Regions from separate parts of the Exiguobacterium sp. UBA6309 genome, predicted to be linked through region 3. Evidence: predicted binding sites of a transcription regulator. Region 3 holds the regulator's gene; each other region holds the start of a gene.

Region 1 (8,087 bases), on a different contig from region 3:
CTGTAGACATAAACGAAGATGTTCGTATCCTTTCCGAGAACGTGCGGGAGAATGATATCGAGGATGACACCAAAGAAAATCCCGATTGAAATGGCTAGAACTGTATAGAGCGGAATCCCACGTTTATTGATCTTTAAGAAGAAAGACGGCATCTGCCCTTTTTCCGCTAATGCATAGATCATCCGACTGGCGCTGAAGATTCCTGAGTTACAACCGGATAAAGCGGCCGTGATGACGACGAAGTTAATGATGCCAGCAGCAATCGTCACACCGACCTTGGCGAATGTCGCAACGAATGGACTTCCAAGATCGGATAATTCGTTCCATGGATACACCGTGACGATGATGAAAATCGCTCCAACGTAGAAAATCAAAATCCGCCAGACGACACCATTGATCGCCTTCGTGATGTTTTTCTCTGGATCTTTTGTTTCCCCAGCCGTGACTCCAATCAACTCGACACCGATGTAAGAGGCGAAGACGATCGAGAGGGCAAAGAAGAAACCGGTGAAACCGTTTGTGAAAAAGCCGCCGTTTGCCCAAAGATTCGAAAGACCGACTGGATTTCCGCCATTCCCTAGTCCAAAGAAAATAATGCCGAATCCAGCGACGATCATCAGAAGAATCGTCAGTATCTTGATCGAAGCGAACCAAAACTCGAGTTCACCGAACATTTTGACGGAAGCAAGGTTTGCGAGCGTCAAGAGAATGATGACGACGACCCCTGGAATCCATGTTGGTAGTTCAGGCCACCAGAAGCGTAAGTACGTTCCAACGGCGATGACTTCACTCATCCCGACGACGACCCAGTTGAAGATGTTGCTGCTTGCTGTTAAAAAACCAGCAGCTGGATGGATATAATCGTTTGCGAACTTTGCGTACGATCCACTGTGCGGATGGGTGTAGACCATCTCGCCGAGTGCCCGCATGATGAAAAAGATAAAAACTCCGGCTAGCATGTACGCAAGTAAGACTGATGGTCCTGTCCAAGCGATCGTACTTGACGCCCCGAGGAAGAGACCAACACCAATCGTTCCTCCGAGCGCAATCATTTGTACCTGTCGTGCTGTTAAATCTCGTTTCAAATTCGAACTCATCGTTTCCCCCAAAAAAATCTGTGACGTCATAATGTTCAGACAACTTGTCGTAAGAACTATAAGGCTGAGTATACTATCCTCAGATAGGGCACGGCTAGTCTTTTTGAAAATTTGAAATAGAGTTTTCAATAATCAGATATTCATGAAACAAATATGTAACAGCTTTCATTCGCCCATTAATAGAGTGTCAAGTTGTTGACCTAATCTCCCGACATACAGATGCTCAGCAGTTGCTAAGACGATCAAATCATCACGCATTGTAAGATCGCCTGACAGGGAATTTCCTTGTTCGGTCATGAAACGAATCGAACGAATGCCCTTAAAACGTGTTCCATTTCGTTCAAGTAATTGTATGTCATCAGAGTATGCAGCAAGTAGATGGTCATTGTACCGAGCGAACTGAGAAAAGGCGATCGTAGGAGCCTCACAAACGAGATCGTCCTCTTGATTAATACGGACGAAACGATAATCGGAGTAGTAGAAGAACCAGACTTCTGTTGATGAACAGACATTCAGAGCATAACAATCATCAATCGGATATTGCCGATTCTTATACTGCACTTCACCTGTATCGTCAAAAGCGACCAGACCGAAAGCACCATTCGAACTCGTGACGGCATCGGCATAGACACCTTCATCAAAATAACTGACCCAAATCCAACCTTGTTCGTCGATTTGCATATTTTGAATCCCGTCGTCTAAACAAAAGCTATTCAGTAACTGACCTTGAGGATCGTAGATAAAGGCGTTTGGCAACCATGTGCCGTCGATATCATCATCACAACGAGAAGCGACGAGTAACAGCCGTCCGTCTGGAAAACGATCAACGAGGGAAAAGTCGATGTCGTTTCTTTCGACGATCGTCGTCTTTCGCCAGTCATCCTTCAGTTGATGAATGGAGAGGATCTGTGTTTCACGAAATTCATCAATCGATTCTTCAACGATTAAAATATGTCCGTCGACAGTGATGCCAGTTGCGACCGGGCTTCCAGAACGATAGGATGCGGTCAAACGACGTAGCGGGAAATGGGCGAGCGGGTATGTGAGCATGGCACGACCTCCTGTCTGTTGTAAAAAGCAGTCCGTCGACAGACAGACTGCTTAATGAGTTAAACCGACCGTTGACGGCGTTTATAGAAGAAATAGACGATAATTAAGGCGACGGCAGCAATCAAAACACCATTCGTATATGGTGCAGCGACTTCCTTGATCGAGCGCCAGTTCGTTCCGAGTGTTTCTCCAAGATAGAGGAACAAGATTGACCATGGAATGATGGCAAGAACCGTGTAGAGCGAAAACTTCGTTTGATCCATTTTCGCAAGACCAGCTGGAATCGAGATGGCATGGCGGACGACAGGAATGAAGCGAGCTCCGAAGATGACACCTTGACCGTATTTCAAGAACCAGCGTTCAGCTAAATCCAGATGATGTTCAGAGATCAGGACATACTTTCCGTACTTCAAGATCAATGGACGACCGCCATAGCGAGCAAACCAATATAAGAACAATTGCGACAACAATCCGCCAATGACGGCGGCGACGACAGCGAGTGGCCAGCTAATCGTTCCTTGAGAAATCATGAATCCGCCGTATGAGAGAACGATTTCGCTCGGTATGATTTCAATCATCAACCCGAGGGCGATACCGAAATATCCGAGATCGGCAAGTGAAAGTAAAATCTGGTTGACGATTTGAGATAACACGAAAGACAACTCCTTTGTAATCAGTACATTCCTTTATTTTAGAGAACCGAAGATCAAATGAAAAGGAAAAAAACGGAGACAATTAAAAAGACGGATCCACCATGATAGCGAATCCGTCTTGTTTTTATAACACGACCGCAGCAATCGTACCGAAGATGAGCAACGGAATATTGTAGTGCAAGAACGTCGGAATGACGGTTTCTCGCATATGATCGTGCTGACCATCGGCATTCAAACCACTCGTAGGTCCAAGCGTCGAGTCTGACGCGGGGCTACCAGCGTCACCAAGAGCACCTGCTGTCCCGATGATCGCAACCGTCGCTTCTAAGCTGAAGCCATACTGGATGCAAAGTGGAACGAAGATCGCAGCGATGATTGGAACAGTTGAGAAACTTGATCCAATGCCCATCGTGACGAGAAGACCGATCAAGAGCATGACGAACGCGGCAACAAGTTGGGAGTCGCCCATCAATGCTTTTGAGTTCTCAACGAGCGGTTCGATATCACCCGTCTCACGCAAGACATTCGAGAATCCGTTCGCTGAGATCATGACAAAACCGATGAATGACATCATCCGCATACCACGCGTGATGACGTCATCTGCTTCACTGAATCGAACGAGACGAAGCAACAAGAAGAGGATGAGTCCCGTCGATGCAGCAAGAATCATTGATTCCGTCTGCAGTTGAACGATCAGTGTCGCGATGACGACGATACCACTTAGAACAAGTTTCGATTTCGTAATGACCGGGATTTCATAGTCGTCCGGGGCGATATCACGAATTTCATACGTCCGCTCTTTCCGGTACGTATACAGACCGATCAAGAGACCGACGACCATTCCGAGTGCTGGAATCGCCATTGCTTCGATGACAGAAACTCCCGTCGTATCAAGACCATTAGCTTTCAGGTTTTTCAGTAAAATCTGATTCAGATAGATGTCTCCGAATCCGATCGGTAAGAACATGTACGGTGTGACGAGACCGAATGTCATGATGATCGCAATTCGACGTCGGTCCATCTTCAACTGAGAAAAAAGACCAAGAAGCGGCGGAATGATGATCGGAATGAAGGCGATGTGAATCGGTAGAGCATTTTGTGAACTGATCGCGAGTAACAGAATCGCGAACAAGATGAATCCTTTTAACTTCTTGACTGATGCGGCACTTGCGTTACCTCGTGAACGTGCGATCAATGCGTGAGCGAGAGCATCCGGTAAGCCCGTTTTCGAGAGGGCGACGGCAAACGCACCAAGCATCGCGTAACTAAGAGCGATTTCGGCTCCGTCGCCAAGACCACCCGCGAACGCTTCGGTTGTTTTCGTTAAATCAAGACCGCCGACGAGACCGCCGGCGAACGCACTGATGACCATCGCGAGCACGATGTGGACGCGGAAGATCGCTAAGATGAATAGTAAAAAGACGGCAAACAATACGGCGTTAATCATTCGGTAAAACCACACTTTCTTTTGTTATCGCTGCACTATACTAAAGTATCTTACAGCCATGTTGAAACACTGTCAAGGATAAAAGTCTGACCTCGTATTAAATGACTTCACGATAGGCTTTCTAGCTTTGTATAAAAGTCTTATTTTTTAATACCTGGAAGCATGAAGGGAAAAGCATATAGATCACTGAAAATGGCTTACACAAAAAAATGTGCCATCCTTCTCCATTACGAGAAAATGGCACATCATCTTTAATTTAAGACGGAGTAGAATATCCCGAATCTATTTGAGTTTCTTCTATAAGAGAGCAATCAGCAATCGACGACGTCGAGTTTACCGGTCCCTGGGTCGATGACGAGTCCATGGACATTCGTACCAGGTGGCAGTAATGGGTGGTTCTTCACGAGGCTGACGGAGTGGGCGACACTCTCCTGAACTGACGTAAAGCCACGTAACCATTGGTTCAAATCAACACCTGATACTTCAAGCGTGTGAAGAATCTGTTGGTCGATACCTCGATCCTTCATTTCGCTGATCATGTGTTTAGGATCAATCGTGCTCATGCCGCAATCGTGGTGACCGATGACAACGACTTCTTCAGCGCCAAGGGCATACAACGCGACGAGAATCGAGCGCATGACGGAACCGAATGGGTGCGATAGGATAGCACCGGCATTTTTGATGATCTTCGCATCCCCGTTTTTTAGGCCGAGTGCGTGTGGAAGAAGTTCTGTTAGGCGGGCATCCATACATGTCAGGATGACGACCTTTTTATCCGGGAACTTATCCGAGACGAACTGCTCATACTGTTTTTCGGCGACGAATCGCTCGTTGAAGGCTAGCATTTCCTGTACAACTGACATTGAAGTGTCCTCCTTTAGTGGTAGCTCTTAATATGTACCCCATATCAGAATACAAGATGATGAAACGGCTATCAAGTCAGGAAAACGCAAGGTGTGACAAATCGCACACATCCATGTACATGAAGCAAAACGATGAAAAAGGAGAATCCGCAATAGATGTAAACGTTACCAAGGATGTGAGGGAATTCACAGGATGGTCATGCACAAAACAGGAAAAAGGAGTTATGATTGATTTGTGAAGGAAAGCACAAACTATTGAAAAACAGCTTGGCATTCCTGACATAATGGTTGGCAAATCAAACTCAGATTCGTTCCACGACAGGGAGGAAACCACTCATGGCTGTGAAAGAAAAAACAAAATCGACGGCAACGCCGGTCGAACAAGCAATTGGACAAATCGTTGAAAAAGGACAACGTGCATTACAGGAGTTATTGACATTCGATCAAGAAAAAATCGATACGATCGTCCGTGATATGGCACTTGCCGGACTTGAACGGCACGTCGAACTTGCTCGTCTCGCAACAGAAGAGACAGGTCGCGGTGTCTTTGAAGATAAGATGATTAAAAATATATTTGCGACAGAATACATCTACAACAGTCTACGTCATGAAAAAACGGTCGGGATTTTAGAAGAAGATGTACAAAACGGCATCACGTATATCGCTGAACCGGTCGGTGTCGTCTGTGGTGTCACACCAGTCACGAACCCGACATCGACGACGATGTTCAAAGCATTGATTGCGATCAAGACCCGCAACCCGATCGTCTTCGCGTTCCACCCGTCGGCACAACGGTGTTCCGTCGAAGCGGCGAAAACACTCCGCGACGCAGCCATCAAAGCAGGGGCACCGAAAGACTGCATTCAATGGGTCGAAGAACCATCACTTGAAGCAACGAAAGTCTTGATGAACCACGAAAACATCGCCATGGTCCTTGCGACAGGTGGAGCAGGAATGGTCAAATCAGCATATTCAACAGGTAAGCCGGCACTCGGTGTTGGACCAGGGAACGTTCCTTGCTACATTGAACAATCTGCAAAAGTCAAACGGGCAGTCAGCGATCTCGTTCTCTCAAAAACGTTTGATAACGGGATGATTTGTGCGTCTGAGCAAGCCGTCATCGTTGACCAAGAAATATATGCAACGGTCCGTGCAGAAATGGAAGCACTCGGTTGTTACTTCTGTACACCGGAAGAAAAACAACGCCTCGAATCACTCGTAATCAAAACCGATACATGTGCCGTCAACGCGGATATCGTCGGGAAACCTGCGACATGGATTGCAGAAAAAGCTGGGATCGATGTTCCGGAAACGACGGTCATGCTCGTCGCGGAACTCGAGCACGTTGGAGCAGCAGAACCACTGTCTCATGAAAAACTCAGTCCCGTACTCGGTGCGTACCGCGTTGCATCCACCGAAGAAGCGTTTTCGATTGCTGAACAGATGCTTGAAATCGGGGGTCTCGGTCATACCGCCGTCATTCATACGACGAACGATGATTTGATGACAGCGTTCGGACTCCGCATGAAAGCCTGCCGGATTCTCGTCAACAGTCCATCTGCTCATGGCGGAATCGGTGATCTTTATAACGAGTTGACACCATCACTAACACTCGGTTGCGGCTCATACGGGAAAAACTCTGTTTCTGAAAACGTGACTGCGAAACATTTACTCAACGTCAAAAAGGTGGCGAGACGACGCGTGAACATGCAATGGTTCAAGGTACCAGAAAAAATCTACTTCGAAAAGAACTCCGTTCAGTACCTCCGGTCAATGACTGACGTCTCACGCGTCATGATTGTCACCGATCCAACGATGGTACAGTTCGGTTATGCCGATAAAGTGATTCAAAACTTGCCACAGTCCGTCAGTTACCGAATCTTCGACCAAGTCGAACCAGATCCATCGGTGACGACTGTTCAGACAGGTGCCCAAGCCATGCGTGACTTCAAACCCGACTTGATCATCGCTCTTGGTGGTGGGTCAGCGATGGATGCTGCAAAAGGAATGTGGCTCTTCTATGAACAGCCGAACGAAACGTTCTCAAACTTGCGTCAAAAATTCCTGGATATCCGTAAGCGTGCCTACAAATTCCCGACACTCGGTCGTCAAGCGAAGTTCGTCGCGATTCCGACGACATCGGGTACGGGTTCAGAAGTGACACCGTTCACCGTCATCACGGATAAAGAGAAAAACGTCAAATACCCGATTGCTGACTATGCCTTGACACCCGACGTCGCGATCGTTGATCCGGAATTCGTCATGACTGTACCGGCTTCGATTACTGCTGATACCGGAATGGATGTCTTGACACACGCAACAGAAGCATACGTATCGGTCCTTGCGAACGACTACACGGATGGACTGGCACTTAAAGCAATCAAGATGATCTTTGACTACTTGCCACGAGCGTACGAGAACGGATCTGACGCAGAAGCTCGGGAAAAAGTGCACAATGCGTCAACGATGGCAGGGATGGCTTTCGCGAACGCCTTCCTCGGAATCAACCACTCGATCGCGCACAAAATCGGTGGGGAATTCCACACACCACACGGACGGACGAACGCGATCCTGATGCCACACGTCATTCGTTATAATGCGTCACGCCCAACGAAACTGGCAGCATTCCCAAAATACGAATCATTCGTCGCCGATGAACGGTATGCCGACATCGCACGTTACCTCGGTCTTCCGGCAGCAACGACAGAACAAGGGGTCGAATCACTTATTCAAGCCGTTGCTGATCTTGGACAACGTCTCAACATCAAGATGTCATTCAAGGCACAAGGCATTCAAAAAGCAGACTTCGAGGCAAAACTCGAAAAGATGGCAGTCGATGCCTTCGAAGATCAATGTACGACAGCGAATCCGAAGATGCCGCTTGTCGCTGAGTTACGGACGATCATGGAACAAGCATACGAAGGCATCTAAATAGAGAAAAAAATACTATGGCAAAAGATCGTTCAACCGGCTTCTC
Region 2 (8,087 bases), on a different contig from region 3:
CGCTCCGATTTTTCGCAATACTTTTTCATGGTAATCATTCGTTGCTTTGACGGTGATCGATTGTACACCAAGCTCTTTTAAGATCAACGTCGTCAAGATAGACGCTTGAATGTTCTCCCCAATAGCGACGATGACATGATCAAAGTTTCGAATCCCCAAACTTTTTAAAACGTTCTCATCGGTCGTATCGGCAATGACAGAATGTGTCGCAATCCCCATGAATTCGTTGACACGTTCCTCATCGGAATCAATTGCCAAGACATCATAGCCGTTTTTCGATAATTCGCGGACAATCGAGCCACCAAAACGCCCTAGTCCGATTACTGCAAACTCTCCATTCATTTTCACAACTCTCCTTCACAATCGCTCTTCCTTAGTAGTGTACCCGATTCAATTTAAAAATACTATAAACGCCTCTGCGAATCGCAGAGGCGTTTATCCATTCATTATTTTGATGATTTTCCACGTACATAATCGTTATCGAACAAGAAGAGCCGTAAAATCAAATACAACGCCGGAATTAAGAGTAAAAGTCCGAAGATGAAAACGACGACGAGTGCGGAAGCCATCGTTTCGTTTACGACTGCTTTGTTGATATCGATATATGGATACAAGATATACGGCAAGTGTGTATATCCGTAACCAAACCACGCGACTGCATATTGTAGCATGACCGCGACGAACGCGATGCCATAGTTTTTCTTCATATAGACGAGTGTCACGGCAATGAGGAAAAATAAGAAACTAGCAGCGAACCACCACCAGTTGCCGTTTAGGATATTTTCATAATGCCATGCTGCTTGGTTCTTCAGTCCAAAGAAGACGAGCGCACAGACGAGGATTGTTGGTCCACTCCAGAAGAGTGCCCATTTCCGAATAAGCGGCGTAGCTCCCTCATCTTTCGCTTTATCCGCGTAGAATAAGAGGAACATCGCGCTGATGTATAAGACAGATACGATAGCGAGCGCTACGACCGTCCACGAGTAAAAGTTCGAAAATAATTTCGTTCCTAAAAACTCAACTGTATCATTCGTTTTGCGGATGAAACCACCTTGACTGATCGTCAATGTCGTCGACATCGCAGCAGGAATCAGCAACCCTGTCGCTCCATATAAAAATGTGTAGAACATGCTGTCATTTGATCCATAATTGGCGAACGCATAAAAACTACCACGAATCGCAATCAAGACAAGAACAATTGACGCTGGTACGAGTAGTGCCGTACCGAAATAGTAAGCGGAGTCTGGGAAGAACCCAACTAGTCCTACGAAGAAGAATACGAAGAAGACATTCGTTACCTCCCAAACAGGAGAGAGGTAACGAAGAATCAATCGATTCGTCAGATGATCCCGCTTCGTATATTTTGAATAAAAGGCGTAAAATCCAGCACCGAAGTCAATTGAGGCAACGATGAGATATCCGTACAGGAAAGTCCAAAGGACCGTGATCCCTAGTGTTTGAACGTCCAAATCGTTCCCTCCTTACTTGTTATCATCCACGAACATTGCTTCACCGCGTGCATGGTGGTTTTCAGCAAGTTCTTGAAGTTCTTTTCCAACCGTGTTTTTCTTAAACATCCGTAATAAGACGACCGTACAAATCGTGCCAAGCAACAAGTACAATGCACTGAATAAAATGAGCATCGGACCAACCGCTGTTGAAGTCGTCGCCGCGTCCGCTGTTCGCATGATACCGTAAAGCGTCCAAGGTTGACGACCAATCTCAGCGTACATCCATCCCGCTTCGATTGAAATCATCGCTAACGGACCACCGATGAACACCCCTCGTAAAATCCACTTATTATATGGATTCAATTTTTTCAATCGGAATGCCAAGATGAACAAAGCAGAGATAGCAGTCAAGTACATCCCAATCGATACCATGATATCAAAGAAATAGTGGACGATCAGTGGTGCTTGATCTTCTTTTGCGAATTCGTTTAAACCGATGACTTCCGTATTCGGAGCCCCACCTGCAAGAATTGAGAGCGCATATGGGATTTTGACGGCTCCTTTGATTTCATAACTGCCGTCTTCTTGCTGATCAAGTATCCCACCAAAAATCAATTCTGCTTCATTTGTCGTATCAAAATGCCATTCCGCAGCTGCTAGTTTTTCTGGCTGGTATTTCGCTAAATATTTCCCTGAGAAGTCACCGACAAGTGCTGTCGAGAACGCGAAAATCAGACCAGCCATGACAGTGAGACGAAGAGCTTTCTTATGATATGCCGTCTCTGCTGCTGAGAGTGTCTTTTTGCGAAGCAAATGGAACGCCGCGATTGCTGCCAAGATAAAGGCAACAGTCAAGTAAGCTGAAACGATGACGTGTGTCGCCTTCGTCGGTGTCGCTGTATTAAACATTGCTTTTAATGGTTCGATTTGCGTCAACGTACCATTGACGATCTTAAATCCTTCTGGTGAGTTCATGAAGGAGTTGACTGTCGTGATGAAGAACGCTGATGCTGTCGCACCAATGACGACTGGAATCCCAATCAACCAGTGCAACCACGGATTTTTGAACCGGTCCCACGTATACAAGTAAATACCAAGGAAAATCGCTTCAAAGAAGAACGCGAACGTCTCCATAAATAGTGGCAGAGCAATTGTTTGACCCGCTACTTGCATGAGTGACGGCCAAAGTAATGATAGTTGCAAGCCGATTGCCGTCCCTGTTACGACACCGACCGCTACGGTAACGACGTATCCACGCGTCCACCGTCTTGCTAATAAGATATAATCTGGATCTTTGCGTTTCAGACCTATGAATTCAGCTGCCAGTACCATGAGCGGTACTCCGACACCAATCGTCGCGAAAATAATATGAAACGCTAGTGTGAGCCCTGTCAACAATCGACTGAGCACTACGGGATCATTGAACATGTATTTAGCCCCCTCTTCCTAAAACATACTTCTCTATATGGTCTATAACCGTATCATAGAGAACATAACCCTTTGTGTCTGTTTATAATGTTTGATGTAACAAATTGTTCACATATACACGTGATTTTTTTCACAAAATGTTCGAAAACTCTTATTCCTACATATATTAAAAACTTTCCCATTCCTGAATTCGAAAGGGAAAGCTTTATATCCTTTATTATTTCATAAAAACTTTTAAACATACTCTCGGAAATAATGGTCAAGTAAATCAATGACAAAAGAAATGGCTGATTCATCCGGGTTTAATGTTGGTTGATGCAAACCAGATGTCGGATTATCGACGCCGAGCCAGAACATCATCCCTGGGATCTCTTTCAGCATGAAACCAAAATCTTCCCCTGTCATCGCCGCGTCACATTCGATATAGTTGGCATTCATCTTTACGAATGATGAGAATTTATCCACGATTTGCCGGTCGTTGACGACTTCATAATAGCGATTACCGAATTGCAGATCGATTTTAACACCAAACGAAGCTTCGATTCCTCGAATGATGTCACGGACACGACGTTCGAGTTTTTCCATGTCTTCGCCGTTTAGCGCACGCATCGTTCCGTCAAGAACCGCTCTACCGGCAATGACATTCTCACGAATACCTGCATCCACTTTCCCAATCGTGATGACACTACAATTCATCGGATTAATGGATCGACTGACGATCGTTTGCAATTGCATGATCAAGGCAGCTTGCGCAACAACTGTATCAATCGTCAAATGAGGAAAAGCCGCATGACCACTTTGACCATAGATCGTGATATGAACTTCTCGAGCACTCGCGAACAGTACGCCTGGACGACTAGCAATCGTACCGACTGGATATTCCGGTGCAACGTGAAGACCATACATCTCACTCGGACGATATTTTTCAAATAACGGACTTTTAATCATCGGCTCCGCCCCGCCCGGTCCTTCTTCTGCCGGTTGGAATAAAAAGACGACATCATCCATGACTGGTAGTTCAACGATCCGTTTCATCAACCCTAAAGCAATCGAGGCATGCATGTCATGACCACATGCATGCATGAACCCTGGGTGTTCTGAGCAATACGGAAGCCCTGTCGCTTCTTCAATCGGTAACCCATCAATATCTGCGCGATACCCGATCGTTCGGTTTCCAGTCAATCCTTTCACTCGAACGAAAACACCCGTTTCGAACGTGTCATATGTGACACGATCTGGCGGATATGCACGAATTTGTTCCAATATAAAAGCTTGCGTCTTAAATTCCTTGAACCCGGGTTCCGGTATTTTATGAAGCGCGCGCCGCATTTCAATGGCGTATTCCATCTGACTGACTTCCTCCTTCTTCTTTTACGATGTCCCAAAAAGCTTGGACTTGTTTTAATTCAAGCATCGACTCCGTGGACAAGATCCAAGTATCTCGCTTCAGTACTTTTCCGGATGATGTCTTCAACGGAAGCTGCATGACTTCATTCGATTGCTGAATCGTCGACTCAGGTAAGATCGCAAAACCGATGCCATGTAACGCCATCTGTTTGCATGTCTCGATTTGGTCGACGACCAGTGTCCGAGATGGGGGACTTGCGAACCGATCTTGCCACCACTCTAAAATTTCTTGATAGTACGTCGAATCACTTTTGAACTGGATGAACGGGCGATCCGTCACACGCAATTGTTCAATCGACGTCAACTCACTATCAACTAGATAGAGCGGGTCTGAAAAAAGGCGCTCTTTAACACCTTTCCAGTCCGGGTTTCCACGAATGATCCCGATATGAAAGTGTTCCTCTAACATATGACGCATCATCTCACTTGACCATCCGGTGACCAACTGGACACGCACATGCGGATAACGCTCGACGAATCGTTTTAAGACACGGGGAAGCCAATATTGCCCCATGATGGAGGCGACAGCAATTCGAAGTGTTCCATACACGGCTCCCTCTTCTGCTGTCAATTCACTTTTTAGTTCCAGTTCCTTCCGATTCATCTCTTTTGCGAGACCAATCACTTTTTCTCCTTGCGGTGTGATGCTTAAGCCACGCGATGAACGAATGAATAGTTTGGTTCCCCAGCGTCTCTCAATCGCAACAAGACGTTGACTAAGCGCAGGTTGTGAAACGAATAATCGTTCAGCAGCTCGCCTCATATTCAATTCTTCCGATAAAGTGATCAACATTTCCATTTCCGACACTTGCAATGTGAGATTCGACTCCTCATGATATAAGATGGCATTAGTTTAACACGTTAGAAAGGACGATACATATGACACGCTATCATTTTATGTTCATCATCTCAACGATTGCAACGCTTGGCAGTCTCTATTTTAGTGAAATTCGTGGATTCATCCCTTGCCCTCTCTGTTGGTGGCAACGACTATTCATGTATACGACAGCCTTTTATTTACTTATTTCCTTATTCCGGTCGAAAACGATCGATCCACTCTTTGTACGCCTATATGTGCTTGCCGGCTTTGGTGTCGCCTTGTACCATGTCATCCTTGAGCGTTTACCCGATGGCGAAGCGTTATGTTCGAGTGGCTGTCTCATCAAATGGGTCAACTATTTCGGTTTCTTGACGATTCCGATGATGAGTCTCATTGCCTTTACATTACTATTAATTCTGGCGTTCTATCCAGCACGTTCGAACAATGAAGCGTAAGATATGAATCTTTGGTCAATACAAAGAAGGAGAAGTCAATTCGGCTTCTCCTTCTTTCGTCATTTTACATCACGTCCATCGATTGAAAACACTTACGGCGCTTGAGAACGCAAGCTCTGAGAGTTGTCCCGTCCCTTCACACCAGTCTCCGACGAAAGCGACACCTGCATGTCCCGGAATTTGAGTCGCAAGAGGACCTTGCCCCATTTTCCATTTGATTTCTTGTACGACTGCTCGTTTAATCGTTCGTTCTGCAACGATACGTTCTCTCCAGTCTGTGAAATGAACGTCAAGCATCTGTTCGATTCCCTTTCGAACATGTCCGATATAATCAGGATCCTCAAGTCGATCGTGTTCAAGATAAGCGATTGCTTGAAGGACTTGACCATCCTTTGGTGCGAGGCTTGCATCATAATGCGATAAATCCGTGATGAACGCTCGATGCGAACGGTCGTAGATGTATGAATACGGTGTTTGGATATAAGGCTGAAGTCCGAGATCATACACGAAAACTTCGACGGGTTCATGACTCGCATGCGGTGTCACGAATTTTTGGATCGTCGTTGGAGTCGCCATTTTTAAGATTTCACGTGGTGGTACGGCAAAGATGATCCGTTCCACATTCCATTCTTGTTTTTTTCGATCACGTACCAAGAATCCTGTCGTAGTCAATTCGACTGCTGTTATTTTTGTTTTTTTCAAGATCTCTCCGCGGTTCTCTAGGATGATCCGTTCCAATTCCTGTACTAACCCTTGCCAACCCCCTTCGATGTATGAGACAGGCTTTCGCGTCCGAAAAAGCTTTTGATAATACTCGAAATAGACATCTGATGGAATTTTTTCTGGTTCTGCCGTAAAAAAATTCGTTGATGCCAAATCAAGCATCAACTGTGCCACTTGTTCATCGACGCGTTCTGTTTTTAACCATTGCCCGATGGATTGTTGCGGATTCCCTCGTTCGACTCGTAAAATCGTTTTAATAATCTCCCATGTAAAACGTACTTTGTTCGTTCCTTCGATGACTTCTGTTTTCAGTAGTCCCCAGGCATTCGCAGGAACAGCCGTCAAATGACCTGAAAATTCATATTTCGCACGACGCGCTGAAAAATCAAGCCACGTCACTTCGATACCGAGTTGTTTCGTTAATTTGCGAAGAATTGATTGATCGCGTCCATAAATCGCATGGGCACCGTAATTAAATGTAAAGCCCTTTACGGTTTGAGAGGTGGCACGTCCTCCGAGTAATCCAGCATCCCAGAGCGTGACCGGTGTTCCTTGTTTTGCAAATAATGCCGCTGCTGTCAATCCGGATAACCCTCCACCTATGATCCCAATCGTCATACTCTCGCCTCCTCAACCATCGTTTCTCTTCTTTTCCCATAACGCCCGGAGAAGAATCGAAGAACATGAAAAAAGACATGATTTCAATCATGAAATCATATCTTCTTATTTTTGATTATGCTTTCCACCATTCATCAAGTGGTGAGACGGGCATATGATGCTTATGTCCAACACGTTTATACTGCGTCTCTAACTTTTCTTGACTTGCTTCTGAAATCGACTTACCTTCCAAATAATCATCAATTTCTTCGTATGTCATTCCGAGTGCCACTTCGTCTGGTAGTGCCGGACGATTTTCTTCAAGGTCTGCTGTCGGAACTTTTTCAATCAAGACTTCTGGGGCGTTCAAGTAACGTAAGAGTTGTTTCCCTTGCCGTTTATTCAGTCCCGTTAATGGCGTTAAATCACATGCACCATCCCCATGTTTCGTGTAGAATCCCGTCACGAATTCGGCTGCATGATCCGTTCCAACGACTAAACAGCCATAATGAGCAGCTAAATCATATTGACTCTTCATTCGTTCTCGCGCTTTCGTATTTCCTTTGCTAAAGTCTGAAAGTTCTGCACCTGTCGCCTCTTCGAATGCCCGCATCGATGCTTCGACCGCTGGTTTGATATTCACACGAAGCGAATGATCCGGTTGAATAAAAGTCAAGGCTGCCTGTGCGTCTGCTTCATCTTGTTGTTCACCGTAAGGCAAGCGGACCGCATAAAATGAGACATCTTGTCCCTCTTCTTTTCGCAACTCTTCAACTGCCAGTTGGCATAGACGACCTGCGAGCGTTGAATCTTGTCCCCCGGAGATGCCTAATACGAATCCCTTCGCCCCTGTATGCTTGAGATACGCCTTCAAGAAGGCTACCCGCTCGTTTACTTCTTGGGCTGGATCAATGATAGGTTTAACGCCTGTTACTTGGATGATTTCTTGTTGCATGAATAAATTCACTCCTTCACATCGTTTTGATCGTCATTTTGAATCAATCATTTGTTGATCCGTCGTTTGTTTTGCATTTGCTCCTTTGAACTGGCGGATTGTCGATACGCGAATTTCCTTGCTATCACCTAAAGAGGAGATCGGTAATTCCACCGTGTACTGTTTCGTTTCGCGTTTTGTGAACGTATCCTTTTCAATCGCTTGCGTGAATACTTGTTCTTTCTCAAAATCATACGTTACGTGTTGTTTCG
Region 3 (8,087 bases):
CCTTCGCAATCCGTTGCATGACGAGTGCTGTTCCACCAGCGACGTGTGGTGCTGCCATCGATGTACCGCTCATGACGCCATACTCGTTATCATTAAGCGTCGAATAGATTTTCCCACCTGGTGCCGTGATTTCTGGCTTGAAGTCAAGGCTTGGCGTGACACCCCATGACGTGAAGTCAGACATTTGTCCTGCGACCGGGTTATCGGTTGAGACCGCTTTTCCGTCAAATGTCACTGCGATTGCCTTGCCTTCTTTTGCTTTTGCTTCGAGATCATTCCCGTCCGCGATGCTAAGCGTGACGAGTGGAATCGTCGGATTGTTGAGCGCCATGCTGACGTAATCCCCGTGATCGACTCGACCGCGGACGATGACACCTGCTGCCCCTTGCTTCTCAGCTTCTGCTTGGATCATACCGTAGTTGAAACCACCGTTACGCACGACGAAGACGACTTTCCCTTTGACGTCTTTACCTTCATAGTTCGAAGCTTGACCGTCACCGACATACACGACATCCTTCTTCTCTTTATCGAAGACGGCAATCGGATTCGGCGAATCTTGTTTTTGGTATGCCAAATAACCGGCATCCTGACCGTCGATCGTCAGCGCCATGCCTTCAAGCGTCAATTTCGTATTTTCGAGTGACGCGACTTGGAGCGCCTGGCTCGTCAATCCTGGTGCACCAACGACACCGATATCCGGGTTTGCTGTATATGGATTACCCGCACCATGACCTGCAAACGCCGAGTTACCAGCAGAGATCGCACACAAGATACCGTTGTTCATCGCGTTGACGATTGCGCGTTGTTCTGGAGCATCTGAATTGACGAACGATGCCGTCGAACCGAGACTCATGTTGATGACATCGGCTCCGAGTGCAATCGCATCATCGATCGCTTTAATGTAGATATCGCTGAATGTCGATGGCATTCCTGGATCGTTTCCGAAGACTTTCATCGCGAGGAGCTGTGTTTCCGGCGCGACCCCTTTGATACCACCGTTTGCTTCATCGCCGTTTGCTCCGACCGTACCTGCGACGTGCATCCCGTGCATCGATGCCCCCGCACCTAAGTCACGGATTTCGCTGTCGTGATCGGCATAGTTATAGCCGTACGGTACTTTTTCCGTGAAATACTTTCCTTTTAAACCTTTTGTTTCTTTCGCACTATCGACCTTCGAAGAGGTTAAATCCACCTTTGTCTCTGGACTCAAGACCATGTCTTTGTGCGATGGATCAATCCCCGTATCGATGACCGCGACGACGGTTCCTTCCCCTTTAAAGCCATAGTCCTGCCACGTTTCCTTCGCATTGACCATGTCCTTGCTGTACAGCATGTCTGGCTTGGCACCTTTATCGACGGTTGGGCGCGCATATTCGTGCGCGATATGTACACTTTTGACTCCTTCGAGTTGTTTGATATCTTCGATGTCACCGAACTTCACTTCACCACTGAATCCATTGATGACGGTTGTGAAGCTTTCTTTATATGTAACAGGAATCGCCTTTTTAGCGATAGCTGACTTGACTGATTTTTGGACGCTGACGAGTCGATCCTTGATCGATTCCTTTTCGGCATTGCTCAATGTGCTATACCGCTTGTTTTGAGATTGGGCGATTTGAATCGCCGGTTTTTGTTCCATCTCGATGACGACTCGGACTTTATCCGATTGTTTGTAGTTCTTTTCTTGTCCCGATTTCTTCAGTGAGAGCGCCTGCGGTTTTTGACCCGTCGCTTTGTCTTGCGAGGACAGTGCACCTTGCGCACTGACTAGATTGGAAGACGTCATTAAGACGGCTGCCATAAGTGCAATCTTCTTCTTCATGCGTTCGTTTCCCCTTTTCTGTAAAACCATAGTAGTAATACTAATAAAACAGTTTAACGAAAATTCTGTATTTTTAGTTTAATGAAGTTAATGGAAATAAACAATTTATATTTGTCTATTTTTTTAATTTTTTTCTTTTTGGTGACATTTTATATTTGGAAGGAATTTAACTGGGAACATAAAAAAACTCCTCGAGCACTCGAGGAGTTGAACGTATGAACTTGGTGGAGACTATCGGGATCGAACCGACGACCTTTTGGCTGCCAGCCAAACGCTCTCCCAGCTGAGCTAAGCCCCCATGAATTATCTTTAGTATACGCATCGCTAACTGCTTTATCAATATAAACATAACGCTTTCATAAAAAAGAATTCCTCCCGAAATGGCTGGAAGGAATTCACGATTCATTTATTCAATTCACGCATCAAATCCGCCTGTCGTTCAAGCTCTGCCTGTTGCTCGAGGATCAAGACCTTTTTATACGTCCGCGCGGAAATCAAGATACTGATTTCATAGAGAACGAACAACGGCACTGAGATCATCAAGTGTGACGTCACGTCCGGCGGTGCGATCAATGCCGCAACGACGAACAGCGCGAAATACGCATATTTTCGATTCTTTCGCATGAAATATGGCGTCACAAGACCAAGGCGTGTCAGGAACATCGTCACGACCGGCAATTGGAAGAGAAGACCAAACGGCATCGTCAACCGGATCAAGAAACTGAAGTAGTTTTCGACCCCGATGACTTGCTCGATCCCCAATTCTTTCCCGAGATCCGTTGAGACTTCGAGCAAGAAGGGAAGCAACCAGAAATACGAGAAGGCTACACCAGCCAAAAATAGAAAGAAGATGACTGGAATATACGTCAGTGTTGCTTTTTGTTCCTTTTCATAAAGCCCTGGTCGGACGAATGCCCACAGTTGATACATCCAGAACGGTGACGCTAAAATCAGCGCGATGATGAACGCAAGATTCAAATACAACATTAAAGGATCGGCGACGTTGAAGGCATTTAATCCGATACCGAGCTCTTTTAAGTCCGCTTGCAGAAAACGGACGAGCGGTCGAACGAGCGGAAATGCGACAGCGAACAGGACGACGACGATGAGGAGCGACCAGACAATCCGCTTACGCAGTTCGTCTAGGTGCGACGTCATGCTTTGTTCTTGATCAACCGTCATGATTCAATCACTTCTCTTTCGGTTCGTCCTTTTTATCGTCGTCCATGATGCCGTTCGTGGCATTCTTGAACTCTTTCAATGTTTGACCGGCAGCACGACCGAATTCCGGCAACTTCTTCGGTCCGAAGATGATCAACGCGACGACAGCAATTAATCCGATACTCGCAGGTCCGATACCTAACGTGAGCGGGATAAGGTTTTCCATTATGATTTCACTCCTTCAGCTGATTGCGAATAATGCTTCATGAAATAAACTAACGACTGCAACTCGATCGATAAATCGATGTGATGAACCCGAACGCTCGCTGGCACGTTCAACCGTGCAGGCGTGAAGTTCAGAATGCCTGTCACACCATACTCGACTAACTCATCCGCTACTGACTGTGCGAACTGGGATGGAACCGTCAAGATGGCGACATCGACCTGATTCGCTTCGATTTGTTCTTTCATGTCCGAAACATGATAGATTGGAACGTCATGCGTCGTTGTTCCGACCTTCTCTTCGTCCGCATCAAACGCAACGACTATCCGAGTACTATTATTCTTTAAAAAGTTATAATTTGCAAACGCTGTTCCGAGATGACCGACCCCAATCAAGGCAACATTCGTCACCTCATCTTGATTCAAGGTTTTCCGGAAAAACGTTAAGAGATGTTGAACGTTATATCCATACCCCTTCTTCCCTAGTGCCCCAAAGTAGGAAAAATCGCGACGAATCGTTGCTGAATCAACCTTCACCGCCTCGCTTAACTCAGCAGAAGAGACGCGGAGCTTGCCTGAATTGTATAAACTTTGGATGAAGCGATAATATAGCGGCAACCGTTTTGCTGTCGCTTGTGGAATTTTTGTGTCTGATCCATTCATCCTGCAGTTCCCCCTTCGGCCACATCCATCGTGGCACCCAAATCTTTGCAAAAAGCTTTCTACTCTCCTTGATTGTAAACCACTTCACATAGAGTCACAAATAATATATTCCGCAGGACCTCGCGCTTTTGTTCGTGATAGACTAAAGGGTGGAAGGATGGATGGAAATGATACTCTTACAAGTCAACCAACTCTCGAAATCATTCGGCGTCGAGCCGATTTTAGAAAATATCAAATTGGAAGTACAAGAGCGCGACCGAATTGCGCTCGTCGGTCGAAATGGTGCCGGTAAATCAACCTTGCTCAAAATCATCGCTGGTGAACTCAGTCATGACTCGGGCGATATCATGAAAGGTAAAGATGTCAAAATCGGCTATCTCGCGCAAGACAGTGGTCTCGAATCGAATGAGACGATCTGGAACGAGATGCTGACCGTCTTTGAACATCTGCAAGAACAAGAACGGACACTGCGCCGGATGGAAATCGAGATGGGCATGGAGCACATCTTGAACGACCCGGTCGCTTACGATCGACTTCTGAAGACGTACGATCAAGCACAACATGACTTCTCAGAAGCAGGTGGTTATCAGTTCGAAGCGAATATTCGCTCCGTCCTGCACGGCATGCGCTTTTATCCAGACGATTACTCACGCCGGATCCAGACATTGTCCGGAGGTCAACGGACACGGCTCGCCTTAGCGAAGATGCTCCTGCAAGCACCAGAGCTTCTCATTCTCGATGAACCGACGAACCATCTGGATATCGATACGCTCGCTTGGCTTGAAAGTTACCTCGGTGGTTATCGTGGTGCCGTTCTGATCGTCTCGCACGATCGGTACTTCCTCGATCAAGTCGTCAATGTCGTCTATGAGCTCTCTCGTAATGTCTGTCGTAAGTTCACTGGGAACTATACGAAGTACCTCGAGCAAAAAGCGGCATTGTACGATCAAGAAATGAAACAGTTCGAACAGCAGCAAGAAGAAATCGCGAAGATGCAGGATTTCATTCAACGAAACATCGCTCGGGCGACAACGACAAAGCGTGCTCAAAGCGTTCGAAAACGGCTCGAGAAGGTCGACCGGCTCGACCGACCAGATGGAGATGAACGCAGTACGGTCCTCTCCTTCCCAATCGAAAAACAGAGCGGGAATGACGTTCTTCAAGTCAATCAATTGGCAATCGGTTACGAAGAAGCTGTCTCAAAAGACATCACGTTCCGCTTGCAACGCGGCGAATCACTGGCACTCGTCGGACCGAACGGAATCGGGAAGTCGACGCTCTTAAAAGTCCTCGTCGGTCGTTTACGTCCTCTCTTCGGTGATTTCCGTTTTGGCACCGGCGTCTCGATCGGGTATTACGATCAAGAGCAAGCAGAACTCAATGACCGGAATCGTGTCATCGATGAGATTTGGAACGAATGGCCACTGATGCGCGAACAAGAAGTCCGTTCTGTGCTCGGACAATTCCTGTTCAGCGGCGACGATGTCTTCAAGATTGTCCATGAATTGTCCGGTGGCGAACGCGGACGTCTCGCGCTCGCAAAACTGAAACTCCGGAAGACTAACGTCCTCATCCTTGACGAGCCAACGAACCACTTGGATCTGGATTCGAAGATGGTCCTTGAGAACGCTCTCGTCGACTATGAAGGTACGCTACTCTTCGTTTCCCATGACCGGTACTTCATCGATCGGATCGCGACACGCGTCATCGAGATGAGTGAAGCTGGTGTGACAGAATACCTCGGCGATTATTCGTACTACACAGAGAAGAAGGCTGAACAAGAAGAAATCGCTCGCCTTGAAGCCGAAGAGGCAAAAGCGGCAAAAGTCACGGCATCGAAGACGATCGACAAAGAAGCACAGAAAGAAGAAAAAAAACGCCGTCAGCAAATCGAACAACTCGAACAAGATATTGAACGGCTCGAACAGCGTTCAGCGGAAATCGAACAGTTGCTTTGCGAACCGGAAGTTTTTAATGATATTCCAAAAGCGACAGCGTTATCTGCGGAACGAGACCAGATCGATGTCGATCTACTTGAATTGATGGAACGATGGGAGAACCAACACTGATGCGAACGAAAAGCTTTTTCATCAACCTGATTCAAGGACTGTTATCCGGTATTCTTTATTTCGTTCCGATGTATGCGGACTACGTGTCCGCCTTCATCCGCCCGGATGCCTTTAATGCTGCTCTTCCTTTGTTCCTTCTGATTTCTTGCATGATCGGACTTGTCATCCAGACATGGAGCGGTCTTCTCGTCAGTCTACTCTCTGGACTATGTTGTACGCTTCTAACGACACAACTGTTCGTCGAACTCAATGATCCATTGATCATATCCTATTATGGTAGCGTCACTCCCTTGACTGCCTTTTTGATCAGTTGTGTCGGGGTTTGGGCGCTGGCAATCATTTTTTATTTGCTCGATGGTTATCAGTATAGTAAACGTCACGGACTCGAAGGTTCTTCAAACGAAATCGATCCACAACCTTGAAGTCCGATCGATGAACTAGATACGCGATATGAAAAAAGGAGTGGAGATTCCGGTAGCTAGACCGGTCTCACCACTCCTTTTTATTTAAATCGAAACGTTCGTCGTCAACATGGATCGTACACTGAATCAAGCATTCACACTTCTATCATTTTGTCGGTCGAGCAATCGTAAACGTCTTCCCGATCGTCGCATAATCATTTCCTGCTAAGCGAGCGACAGCCTTCAATCCTGCCGCATCGATCCGGAACGACTCGACGAGTTCATCCGCGACGTGATAGCGCAGTACTTCCCCGATCAAAAGATCGGCACCTTCTAGCTCGACATGTTGTGTTAAGCGCATCTCGAACCGGATTTTCGCTTCCGCGATTCCGGGCACGTCGATTGCATCGCTATCGACGAGCGTTAAATCCGTCCGTTCGAGTTCACTTTCACCGTAAGCGAGTGGCGCAGCCGTCTCATTGACAGCGTCGACGATTTCTTCGCTGACGATATGGATGACATAGCTTTGTTTTGCTAGGATATTACGTGCCGTATCCTTTTGTCCCTGATCCGTCCGTTGTACGGCAATCACCAGTTGTGGCGGACTACTTGATGCGACCGTAAAGAAGGAAAAGGGGGCGGCGTTGACCGTCCCGTCTTCCCCTAGCGTCGTCACGAAGGCAATCGGACGCGGAATGATGCTTCCGATCAGTAATTTATAATTGTCTTTTGCGCTAAGCGTTGATGCCTCGAACTTCATGAATGACCCACCTTTTTCCTCACCCGATGAGTGCAGCGAGTGAATAGTCTCCAGCACCGATCATCGCCACTCCAAGGGCGATAACGATCAATGCCATGTTGTATTCGTACCCGTTCTGCGTCACCCAGTAACCATTCGCACCGTGTACTTTAACGATCGCGACAAGCATCGAACCGATGATGAGGATTGCAGCGATCCAGAGGAATACCCCGCTTGCAAACAATAATCCACCGATTAATTCAGCAAGACCCGCTGTAATCGCGAGTGCTTTTCCTGGCTTCATGCCAATTGATTCGAACCAACCGCCTGTTCCAGCGATGCCGTGTCCACCAAACCAACCAAATAATTTTTGTGTACCGTGTGCAGCAAATGTTAAACCGATGATTAAACGAATGATTAAAAGTCCTGTATCCATCATTTCTCTCTTCTCCTTTTACCTAATGTTTTTAAGTTACTTTAAGTAACTCGATAAACAGACTATATCTTATCACTTACTAAAAGTAAATAGAATTGTTTTAGTTCTTTTTGTTACATTAAGTAAAATGATTCGATTTTTTTAGCAGAAGCGGGTATACTACAACTATAGAAAGGATGAGTGCTGATGGAAGAAGTCGCAATCCAAACGGCTCTTTGTCCCAAAGTCGAACATGCCTTTGAAATCTTAGGTAAGAAATGGACAGGTCTGATTTTACGTCACTTGTTGACGAAGACATGTCGTTTCAATGAGATTCAAGATGCCATCCCCGAATTATCAGGTCGCATGCTCACGGAACGTATGAAGGAGCTCGAAGCGGAAGGCATCGTCATCCGGACTGTCATTCCCGATCGTCCGATTAAGATTCAATACAGTTTGACCGACAAAGGGCATCAACTCGAACCGGTCATTCGTTCCATTGAGGAATGGGCCGAACTACAAGACTAATGTATGAAAAAGCATCTTCTTCGGAAGGTGTTTTTTTATATGATATTTTGACATTGATAATCATTAT

The links. Region 3 encodes Rex, which represses fermentation and respiration genes when NADH is low (regulators of the CRP and FNR family bind a similar motif). Its sites were predicted from a motif close to TTGTGAAATATTTCACAA; they were not measured.
Region 1: adhE (bifunctional acetaldehyde-CoA/alcohol dehydrogenase) is a predicted target of Rex. The motif match lies at 5,344-5,361, and genes of this name have one in related genera.
Region 2: B3M90_RS04410 (cytochrome ubiquinol oxidase subunit I) is a predicted target of Rex. The motif match lies at 2,998-3,015, and genes of this name have one in related genera.

Annotation. Positions count from the first base shown of each region.
Region 1 is NZ_DJTL01000005.1:147,036-155,122, forward strand. It holds gene B3M90_RS00890 (amino acid permease) at 1-1,097, opposite strand, end outside; gene B3M90_RS00895 (hypothetical protein) at 1,263-2,147, opposite strand; gene B3M90_RS00900 (DedA family protein) at 2,207-2,800, opposite strand; gene B3M90_RS00905 (Na+/H+ antiporter family protein) at 2,925-4,244, opposite strand; gene B3M90_RS00910 (beta-class carbonic anhydrase) at 4,559-5,110, opposite strand; gene adhE (bifunctional acetaldehyde-CoA/alcohol dehydrogenase) at 5,447-8,041, shown strand.
Region 2 is NZ_DJTL01000017.1:16,849-24,935, reverse strand. It holds gene B3M90_RS04420 (potassium channel family protein) at 1-342, opposite strand, end outside; gene B3M90_RS04415 (cytochrome d ubiquinol oxidase subunit II) at 447-1,469, opposite strand; gene B3M90_RS04410 (cytochrome ubiquinol oxidase subunit I) at 1,482-2,879, opposite strand; gene B3M90_RS04405 (N-acetyldiaminopimelate deacetylase) at 3,114-4,226, opposite strand; gene B3M90_RS04400 (LysR family transcriptional regulator) at 4,210-5,100, opposite strand; gene B3M90_RS04395 (disulfide bond formation protein B) at 5,166-5,561, shown strand; gene B3M90_RS04390 (FAD-dependent oxidoreductase) at 5,631-6,902, opposite strand; gene nadE (ammonia-dependent NAD(+) synthetase) at 7,018-7,836, opposite strand; gene B3M90_RS04380 (BsuPI-related putative proteinase inhibitor) at 7,870-8,087, opposite strand, start outside.
Region 3 is NZ_DJTL01000037.1:54,440-62,526, forward strand. It holds gene B3M90_RS13125 (S8 family serine peptidase) at 1-1,822, opposite strand, end outside; tRNA gene B3M90_RS13130 (tRNA-Ala) at 2,045-2,120, opposite strand; gene tatC (twin-arginine translocase subunit TatC) at 2,225-3,004, opposite strand; gene B3M90_RS13140 (twin-arginine translocase TatA/TatE family subunit) at 3,012-3,209, opposite strand; gene B3M90_RS13145 (redox-sensing transcriptional repressor Rex) at 3,209-3,868, opposite strand; gene B3M90_RS13150 (ATP-binding cassette domain-containing protein) at 4,036-5,937, shown strand; gene B3M90_RS13155 (hypothetical protein) at 5,919-6,359, shown strand; gene B3M90_RS13160 (flavin reductase family protein) at 6,505-7,098, opposite strand; gene B3M90_RS13165 (DoxX family protein) at 7,118-7,516, opposite strand; gene B3M90_RS13170 (winged helix-turn-helix transcriptional regulator) at 7,700-8,020, shown strand.